One region of the Pseudoalteromonas sp. Angola-30 genome, then DNA from elsewhere that is predicted to be linked to it. Evidence: riboswitches for the same ligand, from Rfam matches in the RefSeq annotation. Region 1 holds a riboswitch; the other holds the start of a gene.
What was found. A riboswitch is a leader RNA that binds a small molecule or an ion and turns the genes downstream of it on or off. The one in region 1 is predicted to bind cyclic di-GMP.
Positions count from the first base shown of each region.

Region 2: another riboswitch for cyclic di-GMP. It lies ahead of PSH54_RS07595 (hypothetical protein); the one in region 1 lies ahead of PSH54_RS16180 (hypothetical protein).

Region 1 is NZ_JAQREI010000015.1:51,826-64,130, forward strand. Features, by position in the region: gene PSH54_RS16155 (Dps family protein) at 134-607, shown strand; gene PSH54_RS16160 (TonB-dependent receptor domain-containing protein) at 844-3,786, opposite strand; gene PSH54_RS16165 (LytR/AlgR family response regulator transcription factor) at 4,027-4,782, shown strand; gene PSH54_RS16170 (hypothetical protein) at 4,799-5,197, opposite strand; gene PSH54_RS16175 (S9 family peptidase) at 5,258-7,375, opposite strand; gene PSH54_RS16180 (hypothetical protein) at 7,495-8,061, opposite strand; cyclic di-GMP riboswitch class I at 8,157-8,239, opposite strand; gene PSH54_RS16185 (efflux RND transporter permease subunit) at 8,351-11,491, opposite strand; gene PSH54_RS16190 (efflux RND transporter periplasmic adaptor subunit) at 11,503-12,305, opposite strand, start outside.
Region 2 is NZ_JAQREI010000004.1:103,477-115,781, forward strand. Features, by position in the region: gene PSH54_RS07590 (TonB-dependent receptor plug domain-containing protein) at 1-853, shown strand, start outside; cyclic di-GMP riboswitch class I at 1,044-1,127, shown strand; gene PSH54_RS07595 (hypothetical protein) at 1,178-2,914, shown strand; gene PSH54_RS07600 (ferritin-like domain-containing protein) at 2,959-3,402, opposite strand; gene PSH54_RS07605 (LysR family transcriptional regulator) at 3,576-4,514, opposite strand; gene aceK (bifunctional isocitrate dehydrogenase kinase/phosphatase) at 4,532-6,250, opposite strand; gene PSH54_RS07615 (DUF4124 domain-containing protein) at 6,451-6,930, opposite strand; gene PSH54_RS07620 (DUF3413 domain-containing protein) at 7,013-8,509, opposite strand; gene PSH54_RS07625 (DUF1414 domain-containing protein) at 8,515-8,727, opposite strand; gene yejK (nucleoid-associated protein YejK) at 8,790-9,806, shown strand; gene rne (ribonuclease E) at 10,196-12,305, opposite strand, start outside.

The DNA.
Region 1 (12,305 bases):
TCATTTGTTGTGCTTTACGTTACTAATAGTCAAGACCTATTACACCGAGTGGTTTAAACGATTTTACTAATTAACAGCACTAAGCAATAATGATCACCAGTTCATAAATAAACGGTTCATCAAGGAGCAAGGTATGTCACAGGTAAATGCAATTGGTTTAAACAGCGCAAAAAGCGAAGGCATTGTTAAGTCACTCAATACATTATTGAGCAGCTACCAAATTCAATACATGAATGCGCGCGGTTTTCATTGGAATATTAAAGGCCGTAACTTTTTTGAATTACATATTAAATTTGAAGAGATTTACAACCTTCTGCTTGAAAAAGTAGATGAAATTGCTGAACGTATTTTAACGTTAGACGGCGCACCATTACATGCGTTTTCTGATTACTTAGAAGTAAGTGAAATTAAAGAAGCTAAAAACATTAGCGATGGTACCGCAGCTGTAGAAAACCTATTAGCTGGCTACAGCACACTAATTAAAATGCAACGTGAAGTACTTACTCAAGCAGGTGATGCAGATGATGAAGGTACAGCGTCATTAATGGGTGATTATATTTCAGAGCAAGAAAAGCTAGTATGGATGTTAAAAGCGTACTTAGACTAGACCAAAAAAAAGCCCTCAAAAGGCGAGGGCTACAAATAGGGAGAATCGTAAATTTCTTTGCGATTCGAATACTATAGTAGCGCCCCCTACTGACTAAACAACGCCACTGTTACCAGTGGCGTTGTTTTTGGTTTAAGCGGTACGTAAACCATTTTAAAGTAATCCAGTCCACCCTTATCGCACTTGCATTAAAAAGCCCCAGCAATGGCTGAGGCTTTTGTTAACAGTATTAATGGTTAAAATTTACTTCTAAAACCAATGTAGAAGGTTTGTCCGATTGGGTCATATGTACCTGCGTCGGTTTCAGTACCTGTGCTTGAGCCACTTACACCTGACAGTATACGTGGAGGCTCTTTATCAAATAAGTTGTTAGCACCGGCGTATAGCTCTACCGCGTCACTTATATGGTAGCTTGCTTGTACATCGTGGTAGGTTACTGAGCCAATACCTACACCACCAGCAGGAATACCAAAGCCACTTAAGAATTGATCATCAAAGTCAGCAGCCCCTATGTAAGTCATGCTCCAGTTAAAGTCAAAGTCATCAAGCTTATAGCCTAGGTTCCAGTTAGCTTTGTGTTCAGATGCGCCAATTTCACCAGCAAATTCATCTTTATCTGCACCAGGTAACGGAATAGTGTAACCATCAATCAAGTAAGTGTATGCAAGGCGAGTTCTAAATGCGCCTGGGCCAATATCGGCAGAGTAAGTTAGTGTTAAATCCACACCCTCTGTACCTAAACCGCCACTATTTGATACACCGCTATCGATAAATTCAAGCGAGCCTGCACTGTTATTACCTGATGGACCGCTTCGACGAGTTATAAAGCTACAGAAACTATCATCGCCACCACCGTAACACTGGTCTAAAATAAACTGACGTGGTGTAGATACAATCGCATCCGTGATTTCTATGTCAAAATAATCTAGGGTAACGTCAAGGCCTGAAATTAACTCCTCTGGAGTAAATACCACACCTACAGTCACTGAGTCACCAACCTCTTCTTTTAAGTCTGGGTTACCACGGTTAAAACCACTAATGCCCTGTAAATCAGATTGATTAAGGGTAAACTCCCCGTTTGATGCAATATTATTTGCAACACCCACATCGGCACGACATGCATCACCAACAGCGCCACCGCCGCTGTTTGTAACACCTATACATGGATCATTTAAACCACTTGGGAAGGTTTGCGAAGGCGGTGAAAACAACTCATCAATATTTGGCGCACGTGTAGAGCGGGCGCGGGTAGCACGAAGGCGCAAGCTATCCATCACTTCCCAATCAACACCTACGTTCCAGCTTTCTGTATTACCCACTGTTGAGTAGTCAGATAAACGCACTGCTGCGTTCATTGTTACGGCATCCAACACTGGAATGTTAGCCTCAACATAGTACTCAGTTACATCAAAAGAGCCTTCGGTTGCAGGGATTGCATTACCGGCATTTAAGCCTGCCTGCTGTAGAGCATCAAATTCACTGCGAGAAAACTCTTCGCGGTACTCAAAACCAGCTGCTATACCTACCATACCTGCAGGCAGCTCAAATAAATCACCTGAGACATTACCGCCAATAATTTCTTGTTCTACCGATGTAGAAAGCGTGCTTGGCGCACTTACAAAATCAATTGCACCTTGCGATAGTGAATTAAATCCGTAAATGTTCACTGGCGCACAATTAAAGCCACGCGCTGTTGCATCAATACAAATCGCTTCGTCGGTAATGCCGTCACCATCTAAGTCTTGGCTATCAATGACTGCCTCTAAACCTTGACGAAAGCTTTGTACATTTACTAAGCCACCAGAGACTTGCGACTCTTTCGTTTTACCGTACACATAATAGGTATCGTAAAACCAGCTGTCGTTAATTTCACCCTGAAAGCCCACCGCTAAGCGGAATGTATCACGCTCTGCACGAGCACCACGGTTACCTACATCACTTAAACGTTTTGCAAAAAAGATATCTCTAGCACCATCACCGTCGGTGTCTGTTGCTGCATTGTAAATATCATCTGGCACAAAGGCATTTCTGAGCATTTCGCCATTTACGTCAAACTCAATTGGCACGCGGCCATTGGCATAAATGTCATCTGAGGCAAACGGAAAAGGCTCTAACTCTGAAATAGTGGTACTAGATGCGTACGTCCCTTCAAAAAAGAAGCTGTGTTTATCTGTTAGCTCGTAACTACCATTTGAGGCAAATAAGTAGCGCTCTGTTGGTATAGCAATGGTACGTACGCCGCTTCGGTTAAAGCCGTTGGCATCTATACCATCACCGCCATTGGTGCTAAACGAGTCTTGTAAGTTGTTGTTTGGATCGTAAGTAAAGCGTGTATCGCCTGCATCAAAACGCCCTTGTGGCGGAAATGATGAGAAAAACGGATTAACGGCTTCAAAAATAGAGCCCGGATTTGCCGCCGGATCATCTTCAAAATAAATACCTGAAAATTGGTCTACTGCAGAGCGCTCACGATCGCGTGAAAACACAGCTCCTTGGTCTGAGTAGCCTAAGTGGAACATGGCTTGACCTTTGCCATCACCCGTAGTTAAACCCGAGGTAAAAGAAAACTGGCGCGATTCATCATCGCCTTCGCTTGATTCGCCGTATTGGCCTTCAAACTCTACGCCTTCAAAGTCATCTTTTAATACAAAGTTAACTACACCTGCAACCGCATCAGAGCCATATACTGATGATGCGCCACCGGTCATAATTTCCACGCGCTCAATAAATTGGCTAGGAATGGTATTTAAATCAACTGCCGAGCTACCAGGTACACCCGATACATAACGACGCCCATTCACAAGTACTAAAGTACGGTTTGAACCTAAGTTACGCAAATCAACAGTAGCTACACCCGCGCTTGCCGTTGAAAAGTTAGAGTTAGTACGGCTAATAGCTGGAGAGCCAAATGCTGGGTTTTCTAGCAGTAGGTTTTGAATGTTTAAAGAACCCGATGCATCAATTGCCTCGCCACTTACAACCTGTATAGGTGCAGATGACATCGCCTCGGCTGAACGAATACGAGAACCCGTTACTTGCACGCGTTCTATTTTTTCTAGTTCGTCTTCTTCTGCGGCTATACCTTGAAAAGAAAAGCCAGCAAGCACTGTCGCACTAAGTGCTAAAGACAATGAAGATTTTTTAAATGTACGACTATCTAAGTTATTTATTTTTTTCATACTATAATGTCCCTGAAATGTTATTTTTGTAACTGGTTGGTTACAAACATTTCAACATTAAGTGGAATAATTTTAAGACACTATGCGCATTATTTAATAGGCATTTAGTCAGGTACAAACAGCAGGATATATGGGATGAAGGTACTTATCCCAGATTGTTATAAATTAGATTAAATTTTTTTAACATTTTTTATTAAATACACGGTCTTTATAACTACACACTCTAGAGATGGATTTTTTATGATTACTTACTTTCATGCACTAATTAGAGTTAGCACGAGCAAATTTGCAACATTCTTAACTCAGCAGGTGCAAGCTCACCGTCACTTTGATTCGCAAACGCAACTGCCCGAGCAGCGTTTAGATCAAATAGATACCTCTCGTTTTAATGTGCTTTTTTACGAATTATCTAATTTAAATGATCCTACTCAAATAGTGCACCTAACTGAATTGGCTAAAACAATGAAAGTGGTGGTGATTGCTAGGTCGGCTGAATTTGCTAATTTTGCGTTTGAAGTCGGCGCAGTCGATTTTTTAACAGTCGATGCAACCGCTTCAAGGCTTGAAAAATGCTTCGATAAGCTTATTCATTTATGCCCACTAGCCACACAAGCCGAGCGCTTGTTTAAAGCCGCACATGAAAACGAGCAACCTATTGCTGCACATATTGTTGTTAAAGATGTAGGAAAAGTACGTTTAATAGATATTAACGATATTGTATGGATAAACGGCGCGGGTAATTATGTAGAACTACATTTTAATGGCAGCAGCGCCCCTGTTTTACATCGTGAAACAATGAAAAACATTGAACAACAGCTAGAGCCTGAAGGTTTTATACGCATTCACCGCTCCACGCTTGTTAGAAAACATGCCATTAAGGAGCTTATGCCAACAGATAGCGGCGACTATAAAGTTAAGCTTAAAAACAATATCTCGTTAAATTTATCAAGAAGGTACAAAAACTGCCTAGAAAGCATTATAAGCCCCGTAGCATAGGGGCTTGTAATTCTATTTACCAGTAGGTTTTAATGTATTCATCGTCTGGGTGATGATGTAGGTAACTTTCTGAGTCTTTATAAAAGTTAACTTCAATATCGCTGTTGCTCCAGACCTTCTCGAACATATTTTTAGCAATAATGTTTGCATATAAGTAATCTACGCGTTCGTAGCCACGCTCTTTTACGCTGGCAAAGTACGCCTCTAACGAGTCCATGCTATCTACAGTTATTAACTCAAATTCTTCTAAATTAACCACAACACACTTTACCGCGCCTTTGGGGTGCATACTTAATTCGTTAACCACACCATTGGTTAGTAAATTAATTCCTTCGTTATTAAAACTACCAAAGAGCTTTAAATACATAGTGGGTGGCTGAGAGCAAATCTGAAACTCTCCGTGTGCTCCAAACATAAATAACCTTATATTTATCAGTGCTTCATTAAAGCTTAATACATTTTGCGTATTTTGCAGCTAATTTATTAGTGCAATAAAAAAGGCCATTTCGAGCGCTTTTTCCTCTAAACTTTTAAAGCGGCCTGATGCGCCGCCATGGCCGGCATCCATATCCGTTTTAAAAACCAATATGTTATTATCCGTTTTTAGCTCTCGCATTTTCGCCACCCATTTCATAGGCTCCCAATATTGTACTTGAGAGTCGTGCAGGCCTGTGGTCACTAAAATATGCGGGTAGTCTTTGGCGCTGATATTATCGTATGGTGAGTACTTAGCTATAACATCATAAAAATATTCATCGTTTGGGTTGCCCCATTCATCATACTCGTTAGTGGTAAGTGGAATACTTTCATCTAACATGGTGGTTAACACATCTAAAAATGGCACATGGCACCCTACACCTAAATAAAGCGCTGGCGCTTGGTTTAAAACAGCCCCCATCAACAAGCCACCCGCGCTACCGCCAGAGGCAAACACTTTGTTTTTATCACCGTAGCCTTGCTCAACAAGAGCCTTTGTAATATCAATAAAGTCGTTAAAACTATTTTGTTTATGCTCTTTTTTACCTTGCTCGTACCAGTGGCGTCCTAGCATTTCGGAGCCTCTAACATGTGCAATTGCATACACAAATCCGCGGTCTAGCAAACTCAATGAAGTACTCGAGAAACTAGGATCTATCGTGTAACCATATGCGCCATAGCCGTATTGAAACAGCGGGTTAGTGCCATCCTTGGTAAAGGTGTCTTTTCTATAAACTAAAGAAACAGGTACTTGCACGCCATCGCGTGCTGTCACAAGTAAGCGCTCAGAGGCATAAAGTGCACTATTAAACCCACCCAGTACTTGCTGCTGTTTAAGTAATGTTTTTTCACCCGAGGCTAAATCAACATTATACAACGTTCCTGGCGTGGTGAGACTTGAATAATAAATACGGACCGATCGCGCCTGGGGCTCGGGGTTCATCGCTACAGCGGCATAGTAGCACGGGTCGCTAAATTCAAGCGCCATGCGTGCTTGGGTTTTATTAATCACAACAAAGCGAGCTTGGCCTTGTTCGCGCTCAGTTAATACTAAGAAGTCATCAAATATTTCTACGCCTTCCAACAACACATGCTCGCGGTGCGCGGTGTGCTCTTGCCACTGCGTTTTATCTGCGATTGTTTCGCTTGTTGCCGTCATCAGTCTAAAGTTTTTAGCTTGCCAGTTGGTTACTATATAGAAAGTGTCGCCATGTTTATCAATATCAAACTCATGTCCTTCCTCACGCGGCAGCAAGGGGTAAAACTCTCCTTGCGGGTTATTGGCATCAAGCACCCACGTATCATTTGTTTCGGTGGTGGCTAAATCAATAATAATTAAGCTCTCATCGCGGCTTTTACCCAAGCCCATAAAAAAGCTTTTATCGTGCTCTTCGTACACCATGACATCTTGGCTTTGCGCTGTGCCTAACTCGTGCCTAAACACCTGAAAACCCAGTAACGTTTGTAAGTCTTTTTTAACGTAAAATACGGTTTTATTGTCGTTAGCCCAAACAATTTGCCCTTCGGTATTTTCTAAAACATCGCTGAGCATTTCACCGGTTTGCAAGTTTTTAAAATGTACACTGTAAATTCTACGCCCTTCGGTATCTTCACTGTAGGCCATTAATTGCTCGCATGGGCTTAGCGCTACTTCACCTAGTTCATAAAATTCATGGTTTTGGGCTAAAACATTTACATCAAGTAGTAACTGCTTGTTATCGGTGTTAATACTTGTGCTTCTGTAATGGCGCGAATACTCATCGTCACCACGTACCTCTGAGTGATACCAGTACTTGCCATCTTTAACCGGCACCGTGTTGTCATCTTTTACGATGCGCCCTTTTAGTTCTTCAAAAATACTGTTTTGAAGTGGCTTTATTGCGGCTAGTTGCTCATCGCAGTATGTATTTTCGGCCGCTAAATGGGCGAGTATTTCTGGGTTTTCGCGCTCATCATCGCGCATCCAGTAGTAGTTATCGGTGCGCGTTTTATTGTGCATAGTTAATTGATGAGGTTGCTTTTTAGCAACAGGAAAACGAGCTAATGATTGAGAAGAAAATTCACTTAAAGACACAACAAAACCGTATAAAAAATAACAATGCAGGCAGTTTATCATAAAAATAAAAAAGCCCACTCATAGAGAGTGGGCTTGAGGTATAAGTCCAAATTTTAAAATTACTGCAATTTTATTCTTGTCATTACACCCATGGGAAGATGGTTTTTATTTTAAAAGCGTTAAGAGACCTTAGTCCAGGCCATTGCCCAGCTTTTTCCGATACCAGGTTCAAAGCTTGGGTCTTTATCATTATTGGTTCTGCAAAATTGGCTAAATGGCCATGCCTTACATTGGTATATATAACCGGTTTTAGGCTGCAGCACGCGAGTACCCGCGTTGTATTGCTCGCCCCCATTAGGGTATACAAAATCATATGCTTGGTTGGTGCACTTAGCGGGGGTATCGCACTTTGCAATGCAATGAAAATCAACCTTTGCCTTATTAATACCGCTACTTTCTAGGGCAAATATTTCGTTATCTCGATAGCCAACAACCAACCCTTGCTTGGTCATTCTACCTGCACTTACCAGGGGCACATGCACGTTTATATACTCAGCAACTAAGCGTGGCCAAGCATGAGGCTCACCTTGTTCTAAAGAGGTAATTTTATAATCAAACGATAAATCAACAAGCACTCCTTGCATGTCTGAAAAGGTTACACTAACCACATCCCCAATGAATAATTGAGTATGATGGTTTAAACAACCTATAGTTGACCATTTTCCACAGGCCAACGACGTATGCATAAACACAGTAACACCTTAAGAGTCACAAAATTTTATCCATATCATATGGATACACAAAAACGACACTGAGGGCAAGCAATACCGTATAAAAATTATGCAGCAGCCCCGCTATCGTAGTTTACACCTTAGACCGGAAACTTTGCGTCTTAGCCTTTCGACTAATTTGCCAACAGAAAAAAGTGATTATAAAACGTGCGCAAAGCTTATTCAAACAAAAGAATGTAACCGAGATTTTTATATAACCCTAAATAACTAAAAAGCCAACTTGTTAAAGTTGGCTTTTAATAGTTTAAGAGGTTTGGTTTATAGGGGCTTTTCGCCTAAATACTTTTCGAAAAGCCATTTTAAACACGCCGCCAATATCGCCTAAAATAATGTACAAGCACGGCACCAATATAAGGGTGATTAGTGTTGCAAACATTACCGCAAAGCCTAGCGCTACTGCCATAGGGATTACAAATTTAGCTTGTAAACTGGTTTCAAACATTATGGGCAGAACCCCTGCAAAGGTTGTAATAGAGGTTAATAATATTGCCCTAAAGCGTGCACAACCGGCTTCTATTACCGCGTTTTTAACACTTACACCCTCTCGGCGTACTTGGTTTACGTAGTCGGTCATTACCAGCGAGTCGTTTATTACTACGCCGGCCGCGGCTATTAAACCAAAGCCCGACATTAAGCTAATGTCTAAATCAAACCAAAAGTGCCCCCAAATAGCCCCCGTTAAACTAAACGGAATAACCGACATAACAATAAGCGGCTGGGCATAACTTTTAAGTGGTACAGCAAGCAATATATAAACTAAAATCATGCCGCCTACAAAAAACAGCAGCTGCTCATTAGCTTGCGCTTGTTGCTCTTCTATTGCGCCACCTAGCTCTGATTTAACACTTGGGTATTCTTCTTTAAGTTGCGGCAGTAAGTTTTCTTTTACTTGCGAAACCACTTCGCCTGGCTCTATAGCTTCTTCATCAATACTGCCGTACACATAAACAGTACGATAACCGCCCTCACGGCGAATATAGCTAATACCCGGCGTTTCGGTTAATTCAACCACATCACCTAAAAGTACTTCACGCCCTTGCGGTGTAGTAACTACAGTGTGTTTTAGCGATGAAAACGCTTCGCGAGTCAGTTTAGGGTAACGTACCATTACTCTTACTTCTTCGCCGTTACGTATTACACGCTGTGCTTCGCCACCATAAAAACTAGCCCCTACTTGATTTGCAATGTTAGCAAGGTCGAGCCCTAAATCGTAAGCTACAGGTTTTAAGCTCATTTGCACTTCTTTGCTAGCAGGGTCAATGGTTGAACTTATATCAAACAAGCCTTTTTGTTGCTGCAATAGCTGAATAAAACGACGCCCTGCCGCATTAAGCGTTTCTATATCAGAGCCAAACAGTAAATAACCAAATTCGCCTTCGCCAGTGCCGCCACCGCCGCCAACATCATCTTCAATAGTGAGTGATTTAATACCGGCAATGGTTGGCATGGCTTCTCGCCAGCGGCGCGAAAGTTCAAACGCGTTATAAGGGCGTAAGTCTTCATCAACCAACGGCGCAAGTAACTGAGACTCCGTTCTGCCTTGGTTAAATACCAGTACATCACGAATTATTTTTTGGCCAAATTCACGCTCTGTTTCTTCATCAACTCTTAACACCATGGCTTCTACTTCACGAATAGCTGCAATAGTTTGTAAATCAGACACATTGTCATTCATTTCTATTTGAATTTGCGGAAAATCATGCGGCACTTTAGGAGTAGGTACAGTGCGTACTTTATTTGATGTGATCAGCGCAATGCTGATAAAAAACATAGCAATAAAGCCAAACAATACTGTCCAACGCCAATCTACACAACGCGATATAAAACGCTTATAAGGGCCATTTACAAAGCCAAAAAAACGGGTATTAAACCTATCGCGCCAGCCCCCTTTTTTAATAGGTGAAAAGTGCGTGTGGGCAATGTGCGCCGGTAAAATAAGTTTTGATTCAACTAAGCTAAATACTAAACACAGCATAACTACTACGGCAATACCGTAAAAGAAGGCGCTTTCTGGCCCGCTTGAAAGTGTAAACGGGGCAAACACCGCAATGGTTGTTAGTACGCCAAATGTAGCAGGGGTTGCTACACGGTTAGCACCACGGACGACGTTTTCAACTCCGCCTCCGCTTTTTTCAACCTCAGTATAGGCGGCCTCACCTATTACTATGGCGTCATCTACTACAATCCCGAGCACCATAATAAAAGCAAACAACGAAATAATATTAATGCTTATACCAAATAAAGGCATTAGCATCATGGCGCCTAAAAAGCACACTGGTAAGCCAATCATTACCCAAAGCGCTAACTTAAAGCGCAAGAATAACGAAAGCATAATAGCGACTAATATTGCCCCTTGAAACAAGTTAGCTTTCATCATATCAAGGCGCGCATTTAGGTAGTACGTCATGTCCATTAATGGCTCTAACCTAACGCCCGGTGGCAGCTGGGTATTTTTTTGTTCAATAAATGCTTTAACCGAATCGGCAACGGGGATCATGTTTTGATCTTGCGTTGCCTTTACCGACATATACACTGCGTTTTCGCCATTAAATTTAAAGTAGCGCTCGCCTTCGGTAAATTGGTCTTTAATAACAGCAATGTCTTGAAGCAATACTTTAGCGCCGTATTCGCCTATTTTTACCGGAATTTGTCTAAACTCATCGCCAGAGTAATACTGGTTTTCAACCCGAACAGAAATAATCCCCGCATCTGTTGTTAGTTGCCCTGCCGAAAAATTAGCAGAGTAATTACGCACAGCGGTCATTACATCGCTTAGGGTTAAGTTGTATTGGCGCAAAGTGTCTGGGTCGATTTCAATGGCAATTTCATCAAGCGGCACATCGTTTTCTACCAACGACACGTTTGATAGCTGTAATAGCTCATCTTCAATTTGATTGGCAATTGGTTTGAGTTCTGTCAGCGGCAAATCGGCAACTAAGGTCATCCCTATAACATCTTGCCTAAACTCAATCTGACTTATGGTGACCGGTTCCATACCCGCAGGAAAGGTTGCAATACCATCAACACGCAGCTTGACCTTATCAAGTACATCGGTAAGCTCTGCATCGGTGTTAATTTCAAGGCTTGCTCTACCGCCATTTCTAAAGGCGCGGTACACGCCCTTTTTAATTTCGGTCACATCCTTTAGTGATTCTTCAATTTTTATAAGAATGCTTTCTTCAATTTCTTGTGGTGAGGCACCGGGGTAATTTGCCTCAACATTAATGTAGTTAATTTCTACATTAGGAAACATTTGGCGCTGAATGGTTAAGTAGCTAATAATCCCCATGATGATGATAAAAACCATCATTAGGTTGGCTGCAACAGAGTTTTTAGCAAAATAAGCTATTAACCCTGTTTGTTTTTTTTCAATTGATTCGCTCATTAATTTACACCTTACAACTGTTGCGCATCAGCGCTACTTTCGGTGTTTGTATTAGCGTTACTTGGCTCGCCCATGCCAGCCACTTTAACCTGCATGCCTTTTTGTGGGTACTCAGGTAACGTGGTAACCAACTTATCATCGGCGTTAAGTCCGCTGCTAATATAAAAGTACTCGCCTTCTTCTCTCACTACGGTTACTTTGCGCGGTTCAAGCTCTTGGTTTTCGTTAACTATCCACACCGTTTGGTTATTAACTAATGATTGCGGCAAACGGTAAATATTATTAAGCATGGCGCCTGCAAAATTAACCTGCACGTAGCTGCCAAATTTAATAGCCGGTTGCTGTGTTTTTAAGCCGTATGGGTCTTCAATACGTACCACTAAGCTGCTCATACGCGTCGCGTTATCTACAATACCTAGGTCGCGGTCAATCACGCCTTCACGTGTAAAACTGTTTAAACCTTTTTGAATAATAGTGGCCTTAATGCCCTTAATTCGCTCCGGTAAAAATACGCTATCAAAACCAGCAATAGGAATAATAACCTCTGCTGTTTCTATATTATTTAAATCGGCCACTTGTGCGCCCATAGCCACAAACTGGCCTACCCCCACATTGCGGCTTATAACAAGCGCATCGTAAGGTGCTTTTATATCGCAGTTTTCTAAATCGCGTTGCGCTCTTTTTAATGCGGCTTGCGCCGATTTAACCGCTGCTTGGGCGCTTAGCACCTGCGGTTTACGTAAAAACAAGTCGGTACGTGCCTTACTCGGAAAACGCTTTGCTTCGTCTTCGGCTACTTTTGCCTGCGCTTGCT
Region 2 (12,305 bases), on a different contig from region 1:
CGGCTCATTAGTTGCTGAAGAAGTAGGTACATTCAGAAACGATTCAACCCTTGCACAAAGTTTAGGTATTCCAAAACTTAAAGAAGAAAAATCGCAAAACCGCAGCTTAGGTATTGTCTACAACGTAACGGATAACATTAATGTTACTGTGGATTACTACTCAATTGATATTGACGACCGCATAGTAATTAGTAACCGTTTAGGTAAAGGGCTTTCTTCAAGCCTAGATGCTGCATTAATCAGCTCAGGTGCAGGTGCAGGGCAGTTTTTCTTAAATGGTGCAGATACCGAAACTTCGGGTATTGATTTTGTAGCTACTTGGAATACCGAGGGATTAGGTGGCACGCTTGATTTTACTTTAGCAGCTAACTTTACTGAAACTGAGGTGGTATCGTTATTTACGCCATCGGGCTCAGGGCTTGAAACCGTGCCGGTTGAAGATGTTTTCTCTGATCAAGAAATTTCAATTATTGAAGAGTGGCAACCAGAAGATCGCATCAACTTAAGTGCGCTTTACCAGCGTGGTGATTGGACTGTAAACCTTTCACTTAACCGCTTTGGTGAATACACAGTAGAAGATGGCGGACGCCAAACCTACGGTGCAGAAATTTTAACTGACGTTAAAGTTAATTACTTCGTGACTGAAGATTTATCTGTAAATATTGGTGCAAATAACTTATTTGACGTGTACCCAGATAAAAACACCATTGGTAACTCACGCTCGGGCACAATTGTAGATTCAAATGGCAATACGATTGTAAGCAGCGATGGGGTATTTGAATACTCTCGCCGTTCAGCGCCATTTGGCTTTAATGGTGCTTATTACTATGTAGGCGCAGAATACCGTTTTTAATAAATAACACTCCCTTATGTTATTTAAGTTCAAAGGGCCGTAAGGCCCTTTTTTTGTAACTTACTAATTTAGAAGTATATTGATTTTTTACTAATAATTTATTGCTTTTTATGCTTGACACGGAGTACTAAAGGATTAGAATCCGCCGTGTTCTGATTGTTTTTCGAACATGAAGAATAAAATTTATTAACATTAATTTCGGCAAATTCACTGAAAGGTGAAGACGCAAAATCTCCGGTCTAAGGGCTTAGCCTATGATAGCGGGATCGCCTCATACAATAAATTGTATGCAGTAAAGCGTCATGCCATCTCATTGGAGATCGTATGAGTATGATGAAGATCAAATTACTACTTACCCTTTTATTAATATTTTCGTTTAATATTAAAATTGTTTCAGCAGATACTGCTATAAAGTTCAATGGCGCCAACAGTTTTGCTAGTTTTGATGCTTGGCAACCTACTGGCCCGTTTAAAATAGTAGTGTGGCTTGGTGAAACTCCTAGTGACCCATCGAAGAAAACCTATCTACTTTCTAACTCTGATACAAAAGAATTTGTATTATTTAATCAGTCAAGTGTACAAATCAAGCTTGGTGATAAGTATCCCGGTATTTGGAATAAACTAAACTTCTATCAAACACGTTTTCTAGAAATTACTGTAAAAAATGGAGAGTTAATCGCTTCCGATGGGCTAAAAAGTTTTTCAGTTAAAAAAGACTTTATTGACCCTACAGATGTATCATTTAATTGGCTATTTAGAAGGTCTAATAAGTTTTCCGAAGGTTCTCTTCAGGGCCTAGGGTTGATAGATCTGAATAACTTTGAGAATAGCCGCAATTTTGGGGTAAGTGCCACAGGTGAGCCACAGTTAATTTCCGCAAAGGAAGACTCATTTTTTGAATTTCACAATATTACACCTGCTGATTTAATAAGCGGTTTAGAAGTTCCTAATCCTAACGTCTCTGATGTAGATAATATTTCAGATTTAGCGGATATGATATCTACTAAATATCCAGGTAACCCAATGATAAACAAGACATCAAATACAGGCAATGAGTATGCTTGGAATGGCTATTACTGGTTACGAACTTACCTACATTTTTACAGTGTAACTAATAAGATCGAGTATTTAGATTTGGCTATTGAACTAGCGAATAAAATGCTTAGTGATACGGATATGACTCGAAATAGAAATAGTTTCTCTCCAACAAACAGTTATAAACGGGCTCCTAAACTTTTTTTAAATGAACGAGATAAAATTGCACCAGGGTGGGAGAGGTCACTTAATGATTCAAGTATAACTGTATTAACAGATGGTATGATTTTGAATGGTATTATGCGTATAGTCGATACTATTAGATCTGAAAATTTAACAGATTACTTCACTTTTGCTGATTTTTATACATCAAGTGCCCAGAAAATTGTAGATAGTCATGAAAGCTCATACAGCATAAGTAAAAACCCAGCGATCAAAGGGAGTTTTTATTATGTAAACCTTTATAATGATAATTATGGTGATTCTGGATTGTATAGTAATCCTTTAGCACATAACCATAATCTGACCATGGCAACGGCGATGTTATACTTAGACAAATGGAGTGATAGGCCTGATTTTTATAAACCCAAAATAATGAGTATTATAGATTTTTTCACAGATAACCTAGAATACCATAATGATGGTACCTGCACTTGGAACTATAACTGGGACAGACGCGGAGAATCACATGAAAGATATGAAGATATTAATCATGGGCATATTGATGTCGGTTTTTTTGTTGTTGCAGAGCGAGAAGAGTATTTTAACAACTTAGATATCATGAAGTGCTTAGCAAAAACTGCCGTTGAACGGATTGCTATTGGCCCAGGACCTATACCACAATTTGTAACTGGCGAAGGTATAAGTCAAAAAGGTGAACAAATTGCATTTTCTTATGACTGGCGTGAATTATCTAAATTTGAGCCTTCAATTATAAGTCGTTCTAATAATATTATGAGACATGCAGTAGCTAGTCCCACTTGGTTTAGACAATACGCGGCTCTAGCTATGACCTTAGAAAATTAAATTTAAAATGGCTTAGTTACAACATAACTAAGCCATTTTGAGACCTAATGCTTTTGCATACGGCTCATTTCGGTGTGGCAGCTTTGCATCGTTAGCAAGGTTTTCGCTAAGGCTGCTTCACAGTCGGCTGGCTGTGGTTTATCCATCGCTGCTTTAATTTCTTCAAGTGTTTTATCTTCTACCTCTTCAAGCTCTTTAACGTATGTTTTATCGTTATGAGAACTAAACGAAGTGAGTAGGGCTGTGTAAGCTCTGCGTGCTTCTACAGCAAAAGAAGAGCCGTCTTCACGCTCACCTTTTTCGTTAACTGCATAAGGTTGTAAGCGCTCAACACTTACTTTTCGTGCGTCAATCATGCGTTGAAATAATGCGCCAATGGCTGGGTCTTCAACTTTCTCTTGCGCTTTTTGATAAAAATCAATGCCACTGTTCATTACTTGGATGATGTCAGTAATATGAGTTGCTTCTGTTCCTTGATGGGTATTCATAATGACCTCTCTTTACATGAATTTAAGTTTCATAGTAACTAAAGCAAAGGCCATTCCAATTCCATTTTAATTTTTAAACCATTGTAATTATTGATTATTTCTTTATTTAGCAAGCTGCAAGGCGAGTTAAAATAAAATAACCTCGCAAATTTTACATAGCTTTTGTAATAAGGTTATTTAAGCTCATCCGCCACTTCGGCTACTTTTTGGCGTAACCATATATGACTTGCATCGCGATGCAGTAAAGGGCTCCAAATCATATCTAGTTCAAAAGGCGGTATAGGAAATGGAGGCTCTAAAATTTTAAGGCCTGCATCATCTAAGTAAATATTGGCAGCCTTTGAAGGTAAGGTCGCCACTAAATTTTGCTCTTTTGCTAAATGAATGGCTACGTGGTAATTACGGGTAAACGTAGCAATATTTCGGTGTTTACCAAAATGGGCAAGTGCTTCATCTACCCAACCTAGCTTTTGTACATCTTTAGGGTCCATTCCTACGCCAACCCCAAAGCCGGTTTTACTTACCCATATGTGGCGGGCTTTTAAATAGCTGTCTAGGCTAAAGTTTTCGATAATTGGGTTGTCGGCTTTTACTAAGCAGCAAAAGCTGTCTTTCCATATACGTTTATGATGAAAAGATTGCGGAAGGTTTTCAAAGCGGTTAATTGCCATATCCACTTTACCATTTTCAACATCATGAAACGTTACATCGCTAGGCGTAAGTATATCTAAGGTTGTATCGGGCGCTTCTTCATGAAGTTTACTTAAAAGCTTTGGCGCTAATGTACTGGCTGCATAGTCACTGGCCATTATTCTAAATACACGTTTACTTTGGCTGGCTTCAAATTCGCGATTAGGTGCGAGAGTTTCTTCTAGGGTCATTAATATACCGCGAATAACCGGTTGCAGCTCTATAGCACGCTCTGTGGGGACCATACCTTCACTGGTACGTACCAAAATTGGGTCGTTAAACAAGTTTCTTAAACGCTTAAGCCCGTTACTCATAGCTGGTTGAGTAATACTTAACTGGTTAGCTGCGCGGGTTACGTTACACTCTCGTAATAGGGTGTCGAGGTAAACCAGCAAATTTAAATCTATTTTACTTATGTTCATTGTGTGTCCTTTAACGCTTACCAGTGATGAATAAAGCGTTGTGCTGTCGGGTATGGGTATATGTGACTAACATGACCCTTTTTTATATTTTGCTGAGCTTGCTTCCAAAAACTAACATCAACAAGCTCGGGGTGTGTACTGAGCAAAAACTGTTTGTACTTTGGGTTTGGCATAACAAAGGTACAAAGTTGCTCAGGAAAAACATCTTGCGGCGCAACCGAGTAGCTTTGTTCATCAGTTAAGTAATCATCATAGCTTTTGGCCTGAGGTAAGGCCCTAAAGTTCATATCTGTTAGGTATTGAACCTCATCGTAATCGTAAAAAATAATGCGCTTGTGTTTGCTTACCCCAAAGTTTTTAAGCAGCATGTCGCCTGGGAATATATTTACCGCAATCATTTCTTTAAGTGCTTGGCCGTACTCTTCTATTGCATCGGCAGCACTTTCTTCGCTGGCGTTTTCTAAAAATAAATTAAGCGGTGTCATGCGCCTTTCAATATATAAATGCTTGATAATAAGCCACGGGCCTTCAATTACCATAGATGAGCCAATGGTTTTATGTAGCTGCGCCAGTAAATTACTATCAAAGCGTGCCAAAGGAAATACGACGTTAGAGTATTCTATGGTGTCGGCCATGCGGCCAACCCGATCATGGCTTTTTACCAGTTGATAGCGTTTAAGCACGGTATCGCGGCCAAACGGTTTGCTTTCGCCAAACTTATCTTTAATGACTTTAAATACATAGCCAAAAGAGGGCAGCGTAAATACCATCATCACCATGCCTGGTGTGCCTGGCGCTATAATAAAGTTATCGTCTGAGTGAGACAAGTGATGTAAAAATTCACGGTAAAACTCTGTCTTACCTTGCTTATGAAACCCAATGGCATTATAAAGCTCAGCGAGTGTTTTATTAGGCATAAGTTGATTTAAAAATCGCACCATGGCTGAGGGCGCATGGGTTTCAACCATAAAATAAGCCCGTGCAAAGCCAAAAATAACCCGCATTTGCGATGATTTGGTTAATAGCGCATCGAGGTATAAGCCTTTATTTTCATGGTGCAGTACTGCAATAATAAAAGGCTGCACACCGCTTTGAGAGACCACACGGCCGACTATGTAAGCTGCTTTGTTACGATAAAAAGGTGCGTGCAAAATATCAAAGCGCATTTGCCAAGGCTGGTGGTGAGTGTCGGGCGCTTGTTTGTAAAATGCCTTTACGAGCAAACGTATATCGCGCTCTAAATTTACAAACGGGGCTTTAAAATCAAAATGCTCAATAATGCGCTTTATTGTGGGCTTTAAACCATCAACCACTGGAAAGTAGCTGCGGTACTCTGCCTCAACAGGAATGGCTGGGGCATCTTTTAATGTGGCTTGTACAAATATAAAGTCGTTATGAAAATAGCGTCTGTGGTACAAACGGCAAAATACTGAGTTATAAAATGTTTCGGCAAGTTCAGCTTGAGGATGAAAGCATAAAAAGCGTTGGTACAGTATTTTTACTTCAAGCCAAAGCTGCTCATCTAATTGCTCAGTTAACTGTGCTTGTTTTAATGCTTTAGTGGTCTCGTTTACTCTGTCATCGTAGTAACTAATACGCAGTTTACTAATTTCATTAATTTGCTGCCAATCGCGCTTTGCAAAGGCAAGCGGGGCTTGGGCGGTGGTTTTTTGAAACAGCTGATAATGCTTTTTAAAACCCGTTAAAATTAATTCAGCTATGTGGCGTGGCTGCATAAACACTCCTTAAAAAAGTGTATATAACGATTTTAGTACAGCATTTATAAATGTTAGTGGTGCTGTAGTGTTATACACGTTAGAGCTTTAACTCTACAGTTGTTAAGGTTATGTTATTTTAAGTTTAAAACCAAGATAAATATTCTCAGTTTTTATACTTTTAGCTTAAAGCATAATTGAGTGTGATGGCAAAAGCCAAGTTATTGGTAGGAAGCTATTTTTTTCTCTAACTTTTTAATGCGCTTTTCAATTTCGGTGGTTTGCTTTTTATGATCTTTATTTATTATTTTTAATTGCTTGGTAATATCTTTGCTAATTAACTTTTTGTCCTCGTCATCTAAAATACGGTTGAGGCGCTGTTGTTGGTTGTATTCTGCGCGGTTTTTTTTACGTTTTATAATCGCTAATTTATTAGTATTACTTCTCAGCTCAGCTTGCAGGTCAAGCACAATCCGTTCGCGCTCTAATGCGTTTAGCTCTTTTGTGTAATCTTGTGCCGGTGCAGTATTAATTCCCGATACTGTATTAATTGTGTAGGCGGTAGCGTTATCGTTACAAGGGAATTGCGAAAAGATAGTGCCGTTTTTTGTCACGCATTTATAGTAAGTTGTGGCATTTTGCGCATGCAGAGAAAGTGGGCATACCATTACTGCGCATAAAAAAAGTGTGTGTTTTTGCATTAATTTCATCCCTGAGCGTTTACTATGATTTAGTAAATATAACCTAGCTTGGTGTTATAGCAAGCTAGGTTAAGGGATAGGGCTATTGTGTGTAGGTTTTTAGCTTTTTAATACTTTGTACTAAAAACGGGATATCGAGGCTTTGCTCAATAGAAAAACCTTCAGCGGCAGATATATTTTTATAGTTGCCGTCTGAATCTATTAGCGTAATTCTATCTTTTTTGTAAGCAATAACTACGCCTTGCGAGTAATTAACGCCAGTGTCCGTTTTTTTCTTATACAGGTTTTCACCTAGCATGGTTTGTTTAACCACAGACTTACAGTTCAAGTATTGGCCTACACTGGTTGCAATAATATCACTGGGTTGAATAAGTCCATCTACCTTGGCTATTCGCTTATCTGAGCTGTATAACACCGATGATGTAACTACTTCCGAGCTATTATTAGCTAAGCTAAACGCAAAAATATGGGTGTCGTCACTGCGAGGAGACGGATTATCTTCACCTTTAATGATTTTAATTGCGCTGTTTGAATGCGCTTGATCGTTTATAAAGTTTAGCTTTTCAATTCCAGCAAGCTCTATGCTTCTGCGCTGACTTTGCCACGCGGGCAAGGTTTGCTCTGATAAAATAGCCATTTTATAAAAAGAAGGTAAGCCATACACTAAACTAAACAAGCTATCGCCATGGTGTGTTGGCTGTAAGAACTGATCAGTTTTATGTAGGTTTTTATGCTTGGCAACAAAGCGTTTTAACTGCTCGTTGGTATCAAATACAAAAATATCGACTTGCTGTGCAGTGTAATCTTCACATTTTTGCATTGGCGCAGGTATTTGGTAATTAATATTTTGGTTATTAATTCTTACATTGTGAGCTTGTTTATAGCTTTCAATGTCGAGCAAATCATTTTTTGCTAATAAGCTTTTAGCGGTCGTAGGGTACGACAGCGGTAAAACGTTATCTTGCTTCGTTATATCAAACTTTAAATTTGCATCTGCCCAAATGTGAATACTGTGGCTAAGTGCAAAACACAACACTAAAAACGAGCTGGCAAAACGGGCAAACTTAAGTTGTTTTAAACGCGCTAAGTGCTGCCATGTATAGTTACTTACAACTAACTGGAAGCCTAAAATGAGTAAAACAATCCCCCCGGCTAACAAGGTAGTAAGGGCAGGCGAGCTAGTTAGACGGTGCCACAGTAAGGAAATGATTTCCGGTAGCGCAGAAGAGCTTAAATGATAGCCCAAATTAACGTATACATACGCATCAAGCGTTAAAATAGACGCCCCAAGCGTAGCAATAACGGCAGCCATACCTCGAATATGTCGAGGGTAGGGAAACACTAAGCTTAAAGGAAATACCGTCAGCACAAATGCTAAAAAAGCGATAAAGCTCGTATGGCTTAACCACGTCACTAACATATAGGTAATACCCATAAAGCTAGTTGGCGGTGAATCTGCAAATAAAAAGCTTAGGCTAATAAAAAGCGCTAAACCAATATTTGCAAAAGTGAACCAGTGGCCCCAACTTAATAACTGACTCGCTTTTGACGAAAACTGATTGTGCTGCGATAAATTCATATAATTTATTTAACCGACTGAGCAAGTGCTTTTGCAAAGTTCTCAGTTACGGCTTGTCTTTTCCCTGCAGGTACATGCTCTTTTAGGATATGCGTGATAGAATTTCCTAAACACATAAGGCTTAAATCAACCGGCGCATTGTGTTGCGTTAGCACATCAATGAGCTGATCGACGATTTGTTCTACTTCTTCATTAGAGTATTTTGATAAGATTGGCATCAGTTGGTTCAATAAAAGAGTTATATTCTCGTATTTTAACACCAGAGGCGTGAAAAACAAAGATGACAACAGACGTTAAAAAATTAGTCGTTCATTATGTAGACAAAAAAGACGACGATACGCAAATTCACCTACGAAACGATGAAATGGTGATAAACGATAAAGTCGCTGTTTTTATCGAACAACTTCATCATGCATACAACTCAAAGCCAGGTAAAGGTTACTGTGCATTTAGTGGCGATAAAAACAGTGTTGTAGCCTCGGCAATGCAAAGCTATCGTAATGACGAGTTAGGCTTTTGGCACATGACCGAACAGGCATCCACTGTTTTAAAAGAAGAGTTAGATAAATATGCCTTTAGCGAAACAGGCTACTTAGTATTTTGTCATTATCAGTATGTGGCTACTGATTACATGCTAATAGCTATGATCAATATTAAAGAGCACTACAGCATGACCTCTGAGCTTGATTTAGCAGCGTCGCGCCACTTAGATATATCGCGCATGCAACTAGCTGCACGTATCGATTTAACCGCGTGGGATACTCAAGCTGAGGACAATCGCTATATCTCTTTTATTAAAGGGCGAGCAGGTCGAAAAGTAGCAGACTTTTTCTTAGACTTTTTAGGTTGTGAAGAGGGCATAGACCCTAAACAACAAAGCCAAGTGATGCTTAATGCCGTTGAAGACTATTTATCGGAGCAATCATTCGATAAATCAGAAAAAGACGAATTACGTAAGCAAGTATTTGACTACTGTAACGATTGCGTGACCACGGGTGAAGATGCAAGCGTTACTGAGCTCTCGGCTACGCTAACCAAAGGTGACGATAGTCCGTTTGATAACTTTTGCAAAGAGCAAAGCTACGATTTAGAAGACTCTTTCCCGGTCGATAAAAAAACGGTGACCAGTATGGTTAAGTTTTCGGGTTTAGGGGGCGGTGTTAGTGTTAGTTTTGAGCGTAAACATTTAGGTGAGCGCGTAACTTACAATGAAGCGACCGATACACTGGTTATTAAAGGCATTCCACCAAACTTAAAAGATCAGTTACAGCGCTTTATGGAAAATGAAAGCGAATAAACTCATTTGATCTAGTTAAAAGCCGATTTAAGAGCGCGATATTTTTATCGCGCTTTTTTATTACCTTTAATTTAGTTTTATTAATGCTCTAAAGCGCAGCGCCTCTAAATCTCTTCGAGGATAAATCCTTTATTACAGGCTTTGCCCGTCACGCCAACAAGTTGTGCGTCCACAAGTGAAAATAGCAACGATGCTAAAGTTAGGCTGTAGTCGCAAAGCTTGCTTGCGCGAGAAGCAGCGCAGCTGTTTATTTTTGCTAATGAAGATCTATTGCACAAAGAGAAGCGAAAGAGGGGTAAATGACAAAACATATTTCAGGACAAGACAGGTTTTAAAACAAAAAAGCCGCGCTATTTTTACATAGCGCGGCTTTTTAATGAGGCTAAGGGTTACTCAGCGCTCATTGTTTTAGTCATGTCTGAACTAGCACGACCTGCAGGTTTAATTGACCCTGCGCGTAAGCCACTATCAGGAACTAACTCACGTTTATCGTGTGCCATGGCAACTGATGTATGCTTTACGTCGCTATCAGCAACTGGTGTCGGTTGAGCCATAGGTGCGCTTGCAGCCCCTTTGCTAATAACCGTTTTTGCATTGGCATCTTTTTGCTCAGCTACTTCAGGCTCTGCTTTAACAGGCTCAGGTTTCGCTGGTTGCTCAGCTACTTCAGGCTCTGCTTTAACAGGCTCAGGTTTCGCTGGTTGCTCAACTACTTCAGGCTCTGCTTTAACAGGTTCTGGTGTTGCTGGTTGCTCAGCTACTTCAGGCTCTGCTTTTACAGGCTCTGGTATTGCTGGTTGTTCAGCTACTTCAGGCTCTGCTTTAACAGGCTCTGGTGTTGCTGGTTGTTCAGCTACTTCAGGCTCAGCTTTAACAGGCTCTGGTGTTGCTGGTTGCTCAGCTACTTCAGGCTCTGATTTCACAGGCTCAGATGTTGTTATTGGTTGCTCAGTAACAACAACTGGCTCTTCAGCTGTTTCAGGATCAACAGTTTGTACTGCATCGTCATTGGCTGTTGGTTGCTCTGCTTTAGGAGCAGCTTCAACTTTAGCTAAGTCTTCTACAGCTAACGCTTGCTCAACATTTTCTGATGCATCGTTTGAGTTTGGCTGTTCAGCTTTTGCTTTTAGCTCTGCCTCATACTCAGCGGCAGCTTGATCTGCTACTGGCACAAATGCCGGAGCTTCATCTGCTTTTTCTTCTGTAGCTTCACCTTGTTCAGGACGACGGCGACGCTGGCCCGAAGCGCGAAGGTGACGAGGAGAACGGCGTGAACGCGTACGTGTTTGCCCTTGCTCATCTTCAGAGTTTGCTTCGTCAGTTGACGCTGCAGCTACTGGCTTTTCTTCTTGCTCAGGTTGTGCCTTAGGCGCTTGCTCTTTCACAGGTGCAGGTTTTGTTTGCTCTGACTTTTGCTCATTTGCAGTTTGCTTTGCTGCTGGCGCTTGCTCTTGCGCTTTAGGCTGCTCTACTTTAGCTGTTTCAGTGCTTTGCTGCGCTTGCTCAGTCGTATCAGATGCTTTTACTTGCTCAGTATTTTCATCTTGGATACGTACTTTTTTACGAACATTACGACGTTGACGGCGAACTTTTGGCTTTTGCTCTTTAGGCTCAGTGCTTTGCTTAGCCTCAGTTTCATTCGCTTTTGCGTCTGTTTTAACTTGCTCTTTGTCAGCGGTACGATTGTCGTTATTACGGTTATCGTTACGCTTACGCGAGTTAGGATTACGACGGCGCTTATTGCGGTTCTCGTTTTTCTCTTGGCTTTCGTTCGCGGTAGATTCAGTTTTCACTTCTTCTTCAGCAGGACGTTCACCACGAGGTTTAGAGCGAGAGTTATTACGACGACGCTGGTTGTTATTGCGGCGACGGTTGTCACTGTTACCACGGCGATTGTTATTACGTGTTTGCTGTTGCTTTTCTTGCTCAGCTTTTTCTTTTGCTTGCTTTTCTTCTTCGCTTTCACCAGCAAATAACGACTTAAACCAATTACCAATAGCAGCCAATAGGCCACCTTCAACCTTAGGTACAGCAACAGGCGCTGCTGGTTTGTCTACTTTAGCTTGTGGCGCTGGCGTTGAAGGCATAACAACACCTTTAAGCATCGGCTCTTCACGAACAGGCGCAGCTGCTGGTTTAGCCATTTCGAACGATTCTGGCTCAGGTGCAACAACTTGCTCGTAACTTACTGTTTCTAGTGTTTCGTCTTTACGTAAACGCATCACTTCGTAGTGTGGTGTTTCCATGTGTTGATTAGGAATAATAACCACATCACATTTATGATGTTTTTCAATACGATGAACGCTTCTGCGCTGCTCGTTTAATAAATAAGCGGCAACCGCTACAGGCACTTGTGCATTTACTTGTGCTGTGTTGTCTTTAATTGCTTCTTCTTCAATTAAACGCAAAATAGACAAGGCGATAGACTCGTTAGAACGAATAGTACCTTGGCCGCTACAACGCGGACATGGGCCTTGGCTTGCTTCACCTAGTGAAGGA